Regions from separate parts of the Micromonospora sp. NPDC050397 genome, predicted to be linked through region 3. Evidence: riboswitches for the same ligand, from Rfam matches in the RefSeq annotation. Region 3 holds a riboswitch; each other region holds the start of a gene.

Region 1 (3,271 bases), on a different contig from region 3:
TCGACCGGTTCCGGGACGCGATCAAGAACACCTGGACCGTCGAGGAGGTGGACCTGCACTCCGACCTGGCCGACCTGACCCGGCTCACCCCGGCCGAACGGCACCTGGTCAGCCGGCTGGTCGCCTTCTTCGCCACCGGTGACACCATCGTCGCCAACAATCTGGTGCTCAACCTCTACCAGCACGTGAACTCCCCGGAGGGCCGGCTCTACCTGTCCCGGCAACTGTTCGAGGAGGCGGTGCACGTCCAGTTCTACCTGAACCTGCTCGACACCTACGTGCCGGACGAGGCCGAACGGTTCGCCGCCTTCGACGCGATCGAGAGCATCCCGTCGATCCGCCGCAAGGCCGAGTTCTGCTTCCGCTGGATCGACTCGGTCTTCGAGCTGCGGGAGCTGAGGAGCCGCGACGACCGGCGGGCGTTCCTGCTCAACCTGATCTGCTTCGCCGCCTGCATCGAGGGGCTCTTCTTCTACGGCGCGTTCGCGTACGTCTACTTCCTGCGCTCCCGGGGACTGCTGCACGGGCTCGCCTCCGGCACCAACTGGGTGTTCCGCGACGAGTCGATGCACATGGCGTTCGCCTTCGACGTCGTCGACACGGTCCGCCAGCAGGAACCCGACCTGTTCGACGACGAGATGCGCCAGCAGGTACGCGACATGCTCGCCGAGGCGGTCGAGTGCGAGGTGCAGTTCGCCGAGGACCTGCTCGAACAGGGCGTCTCCGGGCTCTCCCTGCCGGACATGCGCGAATACCTCCAACACGTCGCCGACCGGCGGCTCGCCCAACTCGACATCGCCCCGCTGTACGGGTCGAAGAACCCGTTCGCGTTCATGGAGTTGCAGGACGTACAGGAGCTGTCGAACTTCTTCGAGCGCCGGGTGTCGGCGTACCAGGTCGGGGTGAGCGGCACGGTCAGCTTCGACGACGACTTCTGACACGTACCCGTGGCGGGTGGGGCGAACCGACCGGACGCCGTACGATGGCCGACAGTGCTGGTTCGCCCCGCTTCGCGGCGGGGCGTCGTAAGAGGGAACCCGGTGCAAAACCGGGACTGCCCCGCAGCGGTGAGTGGGAACGACCGCCGTCATACGCACTGGACGCGTACGCGTCTGGGAAGCGACGGCCAGTAGGAGACCGGGTCGCACCGGTCGCGCCCGCGAGTCCGAAGACCTGCCCGCACCGCGTACGCGTCCGCGTGCGCCGCCGTCGGCCCCTCGGGAGGGCCAGGGCGAGGCCGGTCGTCGTACCGTGCCCTGCCGTGTCCTCCCGGGTGGCCGTCGGCCGACCTCGAGGGAAGGACACCCGTCTCGTGACCACACCGTTCGGGCTGAGCACCGTGCTCGGCTATCCCCGTATCGGTCCGCACCGGGAGCTCAAGCAGGCCGTCGAGTCCTACTGGGGCGGCCGGACCGACGCGGCCACCCTGGAGCGGACCGCCGCCGGCCTGCGCGCCGACGTCTGGCGCACCCTGCGTGACGCCGGTCTGGGCGCCGTCCCGTCCAACACGTTCTCCTACTACGACCAGATGCTCGACACCTGCGTCCTGGTCGACGCGGTGCCGGACCGCTTCCGTCGCCTCGACCTCGACGACCTGGACACCTACTTCGCCATGGCCCGGGGGACGGCGCGGGAGCCGGCCCTGGAGCTGACGAAGTGGTTCGACACCAACTACCACTACCTGGTGCCGGAGATCGGCCCGGACACCGTCTTCACCGCCCGCCCGGACAAATCGGTACGCGAACACGCCGAGGCCGAGGCGCTCGGTGTCCCGACCCGACCGGTGCTGGTCGGCCCGGCGACGTTCCTCCTGCTGGCCAAGTCCACCGAGGACGCCCCGGAGGGGTTCCGGCCGTTCGACCGGCTCGACGATCTCGTCGCGGTCTACGCCGACCTCCTCGGCACCCTCGCCGACGCCGGGGTCGCCTGGGTCCAACTCGACGAGCCCGGGTACGTCGCCGACCGCACCCCGGACGAGATCGACGCGCTGCGTGCGGCGTACCGCCGGCTCGGCGCGACGGAGCACCGGCCGGAGCTCTTTGTCGCGTCCTACTTCGGTGAACTCGGCGACGCGCTGCCGGCCCTGCTCGACACGCCGGTAGAAGCGGTCGGCATCGACCTGGTCGCCGGGCCCGGCGACCTCGCCCGGCTCGCCGCCGCCGGTCCGCTGCGGGGCAGGACGATCGTCGCCGGGCTGGTCGACGGTCGCAACGTCTGGCGTACCGACCTGCGCGCCGCCACCGCGACCGGTGCCGCGCTGACCGGCCTGGCCGACCACGTCGCGGTGTCCACGTCGTGTTCGCTGCTGCACGTGCCGGTCGACCTGGCCGCCGAACCCGACCTCGACCACGACCTACGCGCCCGGCTCGCGTTCGCCCGGCAGAAGGTGGACGAGGTGGTCGCCCTCGGCCGGGCCCTGCGCGACGGCGTCGCGGCGCTCCCCGCGCCCGTGCCCGCCGCACCGGCGGCCTGGCGGGACAACGCCGTTCGCGCCCGGCTCGACGCGCTCCGCCCCGAACACGTACGTCGCGGGCCGTACCCGCAGCGCGCCGCCGCGCAGCGGTCCCGGCTGAACCTGCCGGCGCTGCCCACCACGACCATCGGGTCCTTCCCGCAGACCCCGGAACTGCGTCGGGCCCGTGCGGCGCACCGGGCCGGACGACTCGACGACGCCGGCTACACGGAACGGATGCGGGCCGAGGTCGCGCACGTCATCGCGCTACAGGAACGACTCGGGCTGGACGTGCTGGTGCACGGCGAGCCGGAGCGCAACGACATGGTGCAGTACTTCGGCGAACAGCTCGACGGGTTCGCCGCCACGGCCAACGGCTGGGTGCAGTCGTACGGCTCGCGGTGCGTACGGCCGCCGATCGTCTACGGCGACGTGGCCCGGAGCGGCCCGATGACCGTCGGCTGGTCCACCTACGCTCAGTCGCTGACCAGTCGACCGGTGAAGGGCATGCTCACCGGACCGGTGACGATCCTGGCATGGTCGTTCGTCCGGACCGACCAACCCCTGGCAGACACCGCCAACCAGATCGCCCTCGCGCTGCGCGACGAGGCCCGTGACCTGGAGGCGGCCGGTATCCGGGTGATCCAGGTCGACGAACCCGCGCTGCGGGAGAGGCTGCCGCTGCGCCGGGTCGAGCAGCGGGCGTACCTCGACTGGGCGGTCGCCGCCTTCCGGCTCGCCACCAGCGGGGTCGCCGACGCCACGCAGATCCACACCCACCTGTGCTACTCCGAGTTCGGCGAGGTGCTGCCCGCGATC
Region 2 (3,271 bases), on a different contig from region 3:
CGTCCGTGAGCGGCATGCCAGCAGGTTTGTCGGGTTCAGGCCGGCAGGATTCGCGGGTTCAGATCAGTTCAAGGACGACAGGAGTGACTGCCGCGACGAAGGAGGCGACTGCCAAGAGAAGGCGTCCGACGGCCTCGATGTACGAGACGGCTCGTGGCGGATCGACTCCCCGCTGGTCCTGGCTAGCGGGAGCGCCGTTTGGTACGGTCATAGGAACTCCTTCAGTTGGGCTTCGTGAGGGCCGAATTGGAGTCAGTAGGACGGCATCCGTTGGCGCGGGTGCCGTCCGTTTCGTTAATTGCCCACTCGCTACGGTACGGATCGTGCGTCGGGGTTGGAAAGCATCTCCACGGAGTGAGTGTGGATGAATGCCGTATTCACCCCTGACCCGGTTTCCCGCATGGTGAAAACATGACCGGTTGCTGTTCCCTGGACCTTTCGGAGAGCGATCTGTCGAATACCGGCAATGCTGATTGGAACCTTTCTCTTGCCGGACAGGTCACGGCCCCTGGCCCCGAGATCCGATCCCAGGTGGGCTGCGAAAGCCCTGCCCGGAACGTCACTCCGGCAGGCCGCGGGGGTTCTCCCGAGGTGTGGCAAGCGGTGTCCTCGGCGGTGCGACGGCAGCGGGGGCCCGTCGTTGGGCGAGGGTGATCCCGGTCAGGACCAGGGCCATGCCGGCGAGCATCGGTAGGGTGACCGGCTCGGCCAGGACGAGCGCGCCGAGCACCACCGCGACCACCGGCAGGAGGTACGTGGTGGTGGAGGCGGCGGTCGACCCGAGATCGCCGATGAGTCGGTAGTTCAGCACGTACGCCAGTCCGGTGCCGACCGTGCCGAGGACGAGGAGACTGCCGACCGGCACCGCGCTCCAGTTCGGCGCGGTCAGCCCGCCGAAGGGCAGGGCGAGCGCGAGTACGGCGGCGCCGGCCGCCAGTTGGCAGGCGGACAGCATAATCGGCGGGATGTTCCGGCCGGTGAGGTAGCGACCCATGTAGACGTATCCGGCGCCGTAACTCGCGGAAGCGGCGAGGCAGGCGAGACCCGCCCAGCTCGCCACGTCGGTCGCCGACTCCCACGGTGTGAAGATCAGCACCGTCCCGGCGAAGCCGGCCGCGAGACCGCTCGCCCGTCCCAGGGTCACCCGCTGCTCGCCGCCGGCGAGCAGCGCGATCACCACCGTCCACAGTGGCGTGGTGGCGTTCAGTACGCCGGCGATGTTCGAGTCGATCGTCTGCTGCCCGATCCCGAACAGGGTGTACGGCACGACGTTGGCGAGCAGGGCCGCCACCACGAGGTGGAACCAGGTTCGGCTCCCGGACGGAACGGGCATTCTTCGCGCCAGTGCGATGGGTGCCAGCACCGCCGCTCCGAGCAGGAGCCGGACGATGGTGATCTGGACCGGGGTGAACCCCCGCAGCGCCAGCTTGATCCAGAGAAATCCGGAGCCCCAGATCAGTGCCAGCAGCAGCAACCGCCCCCAACTCCCGCGCCCCACCACGCACCCCCGCCCAAAATTGTTGACCATGAAGTTATCGCAGGGGTTCGTCCGCCATCCGTGCGACAACTTCATGATCGATCGGGTGAGGGGCGGGGCGCGGCGTGAGGGGCGGGGCGTGAGGGGCGGGGTGGGGGTGGCGTGAGGTGGTGCCGTCGTGGTGGTCACGTTGACGGGGGGCCGGTCGGTGGGACAGCATGGCCAGCACGAGCGGTGCGCGGAGGAACCCGGTGCGAGTCCGGGACGGTCCCGCCACTGTGACCGGGGAGTGACCTCTCACGTACGGGCCACGGCCGAACGGCCGGAAGGTCGGGGGGAAGCGTCGATCCGGGAGTCAGGAGACTCCGACCGCTCGCACCACCCAGCCAACGCGGGCGTGGACACCCGCGGAAGGGACATGAGCATGGCTTCTGCGCGCCTGAGTGGGCGATGACCCCGCCGTACCCGTTCTCCGCCGTTGTCGGCCTGCCCGACCTGCGACTGGCCCTGCTGCTCAACGCGGTCTCCCCGGCGATCGGCGGGGTGCTGGTACGCGGCGAGAAGGGCACCGCGAAGTCGACCATCGTACGGGCCCTCGCCGGGCTGCTTCCCGACGTCGACGTGGTACGTGGCTGCCGGTTCGCCTGCGACCCGGTCAATCCTGACGCGGCGTGCCCGGACGGCCCGCACGAGCCCGGCGCCGCCGCCGTACGCCGCCGCGCCACCCTGGTCGAGTTGCCGGTCGGCGCCACCGAGGACCGGGTGGTCGGCACCCTGGACCTGCAACGCGCGCTCGCCGACGGGGTGAAGGCGTTCGAGCCGGGCCTGCTCGCCGCCGCCCATCGCGGGGTGCTCTACGTCGACGAGGTCAACCTGCTCCCGGACCACCTGGTCGACCTGCTGCTCGACGCCGCCGCGATGGGACGCGCACACGTCGAGCGGGACGGGGTGTCGGTCAAGCACGCCGCCCGCTTCCTGCTGGTCGGCACGATGAACCCGGAGGAGGGGGAGCCCCGCCCGCAACTCGTGGACCGGTTCGGGCTGGTGGTGGCGGTGGCCGCCCCGCGCGACGCGGGCTCGCGGGCCGAGGTGGTACGCCGTCGGCTCGCGTACGAGACCGATCCGGTGGGGTTCGTGGCGCGCTGGGTGGAGGAGGACGCCGTACTCGCCGGGCGGATCGCCGTCGCCCGACTGCGGTTGCCCTCGGTCCGGCTGCCCGACGCCGAGTTGGACCGGATCGCCACGATCTGTCTCGCGTACGGGGTCGACGGGCTCCGCGCGGACATCGTGGTGGCCCGGACCGCCGTGGCACTCGCCGCCTGGCACGACCGGGACAGGGTCACCGCCGACGACGTGGCCGCCGCCGCGAGGCTGGCCCTGCCACACCGTCGGCGCCGGGACCCGCTGGACCCGCCCGGCACCGACCAGGAGAAGCTGGAGGAACTGCTCCGGCAGCACGGCGGCGACGCGGACCCGGAGCCCGAGCCGCCGGCCGGACCGGACGACGGCTCCGACGGCGGTCCCGGCGACAACCCACCCGGCGACAACCCGTCCGACCCGACGGACGGCCCTCCGGACGGCCCTCCGAACGGACCTCCGAACGGTCCCGGCGGCGGCCGTCCACCGGCCGGACCGGAGCAGGTCCCGGACCGCTCCGACACGCCGGACACCGCACCGCCACCCGGGTCCGGACCGAAGTCGACCGGCCCGGACCAGCAGGCATCGCCGGAGCAGCAACCCGAGCAGGCCGGCGCCGGCAACCAGCCGGCGGTCGCGGCGACCAGCCCGTACCGG
Region 3 (3,271 bases):
CCGGTACGCCTCGTCGAAGGCCTCGCCGAAAAGGTCGGGCAACTCGGGGGCGTCGGACGGGTCGATCAGCGACCAGTCGCCGTCGGCCTCGACTCGCCGCATGAACTCGTCCGGCACCCAGTTGGCCACGTTGAGGTTGTGCGTACGCCGGGACTCCTCGCCGGTGTTGTCCCGCAGTTCCAGGAACTCCTCGATGTCCGGGTGCCACGGCTCCAGGTAGACGCAGGCCGCGCCCTTGCGTCGACCGCCCTGGTTCACCGCCGCCACCCCGGCGTCGAGCGTCTTGAGGAACGGCACGATGCCGTTCGACCGGCCGTTCGTACCCCGGATCAACGCACCGCGACCACGTACCCGCGACCACGAGATGCCGATACCGCCGGAAAACTTCGACAGCTTCGCAACCTGGTGGTAGCGCTCGTAGATCGAATCGAGCTCGTCACGTGGGGAGTCGACCAGGAAACACGACGACATCTGCGTGTGCCGGGTGCCGGAGTTGAACAACGTCGGTGAACTCGGCAGATAGGCCAGGCTCGACATCAGCCGGTAGAAACCGATCGCCTCACCCGGTGTCTGCGACAGGCCGCAGGCCACGCGCAACAGCCAGTACTGCGGCGTCTCCACCACCAGGCGGGACTCCGGATGCCGCAGCAGGTACCGGTCCGCGACCGTACGCAGCCCGAAGTACTCGAACCGCAGATCCCCCTTCCGGGTCCACGGCATCGTCCAGCTTGCGGGCATTACGCGCGACGAACTCGGCCGTGTCGTCCCCGATCAACCCGAGCTGGTGCGCGTGGCGAATCGACTGACTGAAGCTGGCCACGCCCTGCCCACGAACCTCCTTGTCCACGTACGCGGCCAGCAACCGCGCCGCGAGCTTCGAGTACTGCGGCTCCTCGCCAATCAACTCCGCGGCGGTCTGGATCGACAGCTTGTCCAGCTCAGCGGTGGTCGCCCCGTCGTACAGGCCGCTGATCGTCTTCGTCGCCACCCGCAGCGGATCCACCTCGTCCAGGTCTCCGACCCAGCGCTCCACCGCGCGGACAATCTTGTTCACGTCGACTGGCTCGGTGTCGCCGTTGCGCTTACGGACCTGCATCACGTGCCGGCGCTGTTCCGGTACCGCCTGTTCGAGCAGACCCTGCTCCCGTGTTGGCGTCATGTCCCCCTCCTCATGCCTGTCCACGAGGTCGACGGACGCGCAGGGGGAACGCCACTGTTCGCCTGACGGCGTGCCTGCCACGACGGACCGGCTGATGGCGTCGGCCGTCCCACGCGACCTTCGACCGCCACACGCGTCGCGTGCGGCGCGCTGGCAGGTCTTCGGACTCGCGGGCGTCGTACTCGTACCTACTGGCCATCGCTTCCCAGACCCAGTACGGGTCCAGTGCTGTGTGACGGCGGTCGTTCCCACTCACCGCTGCGGGGCAGTCCCGGACTCACACCGGGTTCCCTCTTGCCTCGGCCACCGCGCGGAGCGGCGGTCGAACCAGCTGCGAGAGACACCATATATGGGCGCCAGGCTGAATCGGCAACACCAGATGTCGTGTCGGGCGTGTCGCGGCGCACCGTCACCACATGGTGCCCCGGGTGATGCCTCCCGGTCCCGACGGCGTACGGTGCAGAGCGTTGGCCGAACACGGGGCGGCCGGCATGTCTCGAACGAGCGCGCCGCTGAAGTCGAAGCCGTGCCCGATCAGACGACGGTGGTCCTGGCTGAGCTCGTGACGGGCCGCCCACGGGAACCTCGGCTACCGGTGCCGCGCTACCGCTGTACGGTCTCGTTTCGCCTCGAAGGTTCACCCTGGGTCAGCGACGGGTGCAGATCCGTCGAGATCGGCGTTCCGTTTGCCCTCGATGCGGGCCACGCGCCAGATGGTGAGGGCGGCGACCCAGGTCAGCGCGAAGAGTCCGACGATGACGTACCCGACGAGGTTGAGATTGAGGTTGCCGATCGCCGCGAGCGGACCATGTTGGATGTCGAGCTTGTCGGTCAGGATCGAGATGAGTTCGATGATGCCGATCATGAGCGCCACCGCGACGGAAAGCCCGGTCAGGGTGATGTTGTAGTAGACCTTGCGGACGGGTTTGGCGAACGCCCAGCCGTAGGCGTGGATCATGAGGTAGCCGTCGATGGTGCTGAGCAGGCTCATTCCGGCGGCGAAGAGAATCGGCAGGGTCGGCACCGCGTACCAGGGCAGGCTGAAGGCGGCGGCGCCGCCGGCGAGGACGAGGAGGGAGACCTCGGTGGCGGTGTCGAAGCCGAGTCCGAAGAGCAGCCCGATCGGGTACATCTGCCAGGGGCGGGTGACCGCGCGGGTCGCTCCGGCCAGGATCCGGTTCATCAGGCCCCGGTTGTTGGGCTGCTGTTCCAGGGCCGCCTCGTCGTAGGCGCCGTGCCGCATCCGGCGAAAGACCCTGATCACACCGACGAGCACCACCAGGTTGAGGATGCCGATGAGGTAGAGGAAGACGCCGGAGACGGTGGTGCCGATCACCCCGGTCGCGGTCTGTAGTGCCGAGGAGTCGTCCTGTACCTGTCCGGCGAGCGCCCGTACGCCGATCCCGAGCAGGAAGCAGAGCCCGAACACGACGTCGGAGTGACCGAGGGAGAACCAGAATCCGACCGAGACGGGTTGCTGGCCGTCGGTCATCAGCTTGCGAGTGGTGTTGTCGATCTCGGCGATGTGGTCGGCGTCGAAGGCGTGCCGCACGCCGAGGGTGTAGGCGGTGACGCCCAGGCGCGATTCATCGGTGGATACCCGCTGGTCAGCGTGTGGCCACTGCCCCGACGCCCGATGGTCCACCGGAGCGGACACCCGACGGGATTGTGTTCGGGGCAAGCATTTCCGCCACAACCGGGGTGAACTCGGCGACGTGCCGCCAGATTCGGGGTGCCGCAGCGGCGGCGGTCGCGACGGTGGCATCGGTCTGGCGAAGGAAGGCGAGGTGACGGCAGGCGTGCACCGCGACGTCCAGGGGGCGGATCTCGGTGGGGGAGGGGGCGAGGGGATCGTCGGAGCCGAGCACCGGTGCGGGTGCGACCGGCGTCGTCGCGGCACCCGGCCGGGGGTCGGGTAGAGCGACGTAGGTGACGATGAGGTGACGGTCGGCGAAGCGCCACGAGGTGGAGTGCAGGAGCCCGTCGGGATGCCCCGACGGCAGCTCGGCCAGCGACCGCGCCACGGCATCGGGATGTTCACCCCGCAGGGGTGCGGAGATGACGCGAAACCGCAGGCCATCCAGGTCGGCACTGATCAGGAGCACCTCGACA

The links. A riboswitch is a leader RNA that binds a small molecule or an ion and turns the genes downstream of it on or off. The one in region 3 is predicted to bind cobalamin.
Region 1: linked by a shared signal. The riboswitch ahead of metE (5-methyltetrahydropteroyltriglutamate--homocysteine S-methyltransferase) and the one ahead of ACI2K4_RS29040 (ribonucleoside-diphosphate reductase subunit alpha) in region 3 are both predicted to bind cobalamin.
Region 2: linked by a shared signal. The riboswitch ahead of ACI2K4_RS24225 (VWA domain-containing protein) and the one ahead of ACI2K4_RS29040 (ribonucleoside-diphosphate reductase subunit alpha) in region 3 are both predicted to bind cobalamin.

Annotation. Positions count from the first base shown of each region.
Region 1 covers NZ_JBJDPS010000001.1:270,011-273,281, reverse strand. Annotated here, with positions in the region: gene ACI2K4_RS01060 (ribonucleotide-diphosphate reductase subunit beta) at 1-938, shown strand, start outside; cobalamin riboswitch at 980-1,196, shown strand; gene metE (5-methyltetrahydropteroyltriglutamate--homocysteine S-methyltransferase) at 1,313-3,271, shown strand, end outside.
Region 2 covers NZ_JBJDPS010000007.1:237,569-240,839, forward strand. Annotated here, with positions in the region: gene ACI2K4_RS24220 (DMT family transporter) at 560-1,528, opposite strand; cobalamin riboswitch at 1,719-1,843, shown strand; gene ACI2K4_RS24225 (VWA domain-containing protein) at 1,928-3,271, shown strand, end outside.
Region 3 covers NZ_JBJDPS010000013.1:3,760-7,030, reverse strand. Annotated here, with positions in the region: partial or broken gene ACI2K4_RS29040 (ribonucleoside-diphosphate reductase subunit alpha) at 1-1,159, opposite strand, end outside; cobalamin riboswitch at 1,294-1,506, opposite strand; gene ACI2K4_RS29035 (HoxN/HupN/NixA family nickel/cobalt transporter) at 1,797-2,816, opposite strand; gene ACI2K4_RS29030 (hypothetical protein) at 2,767-3,271, opposite strand, start outside.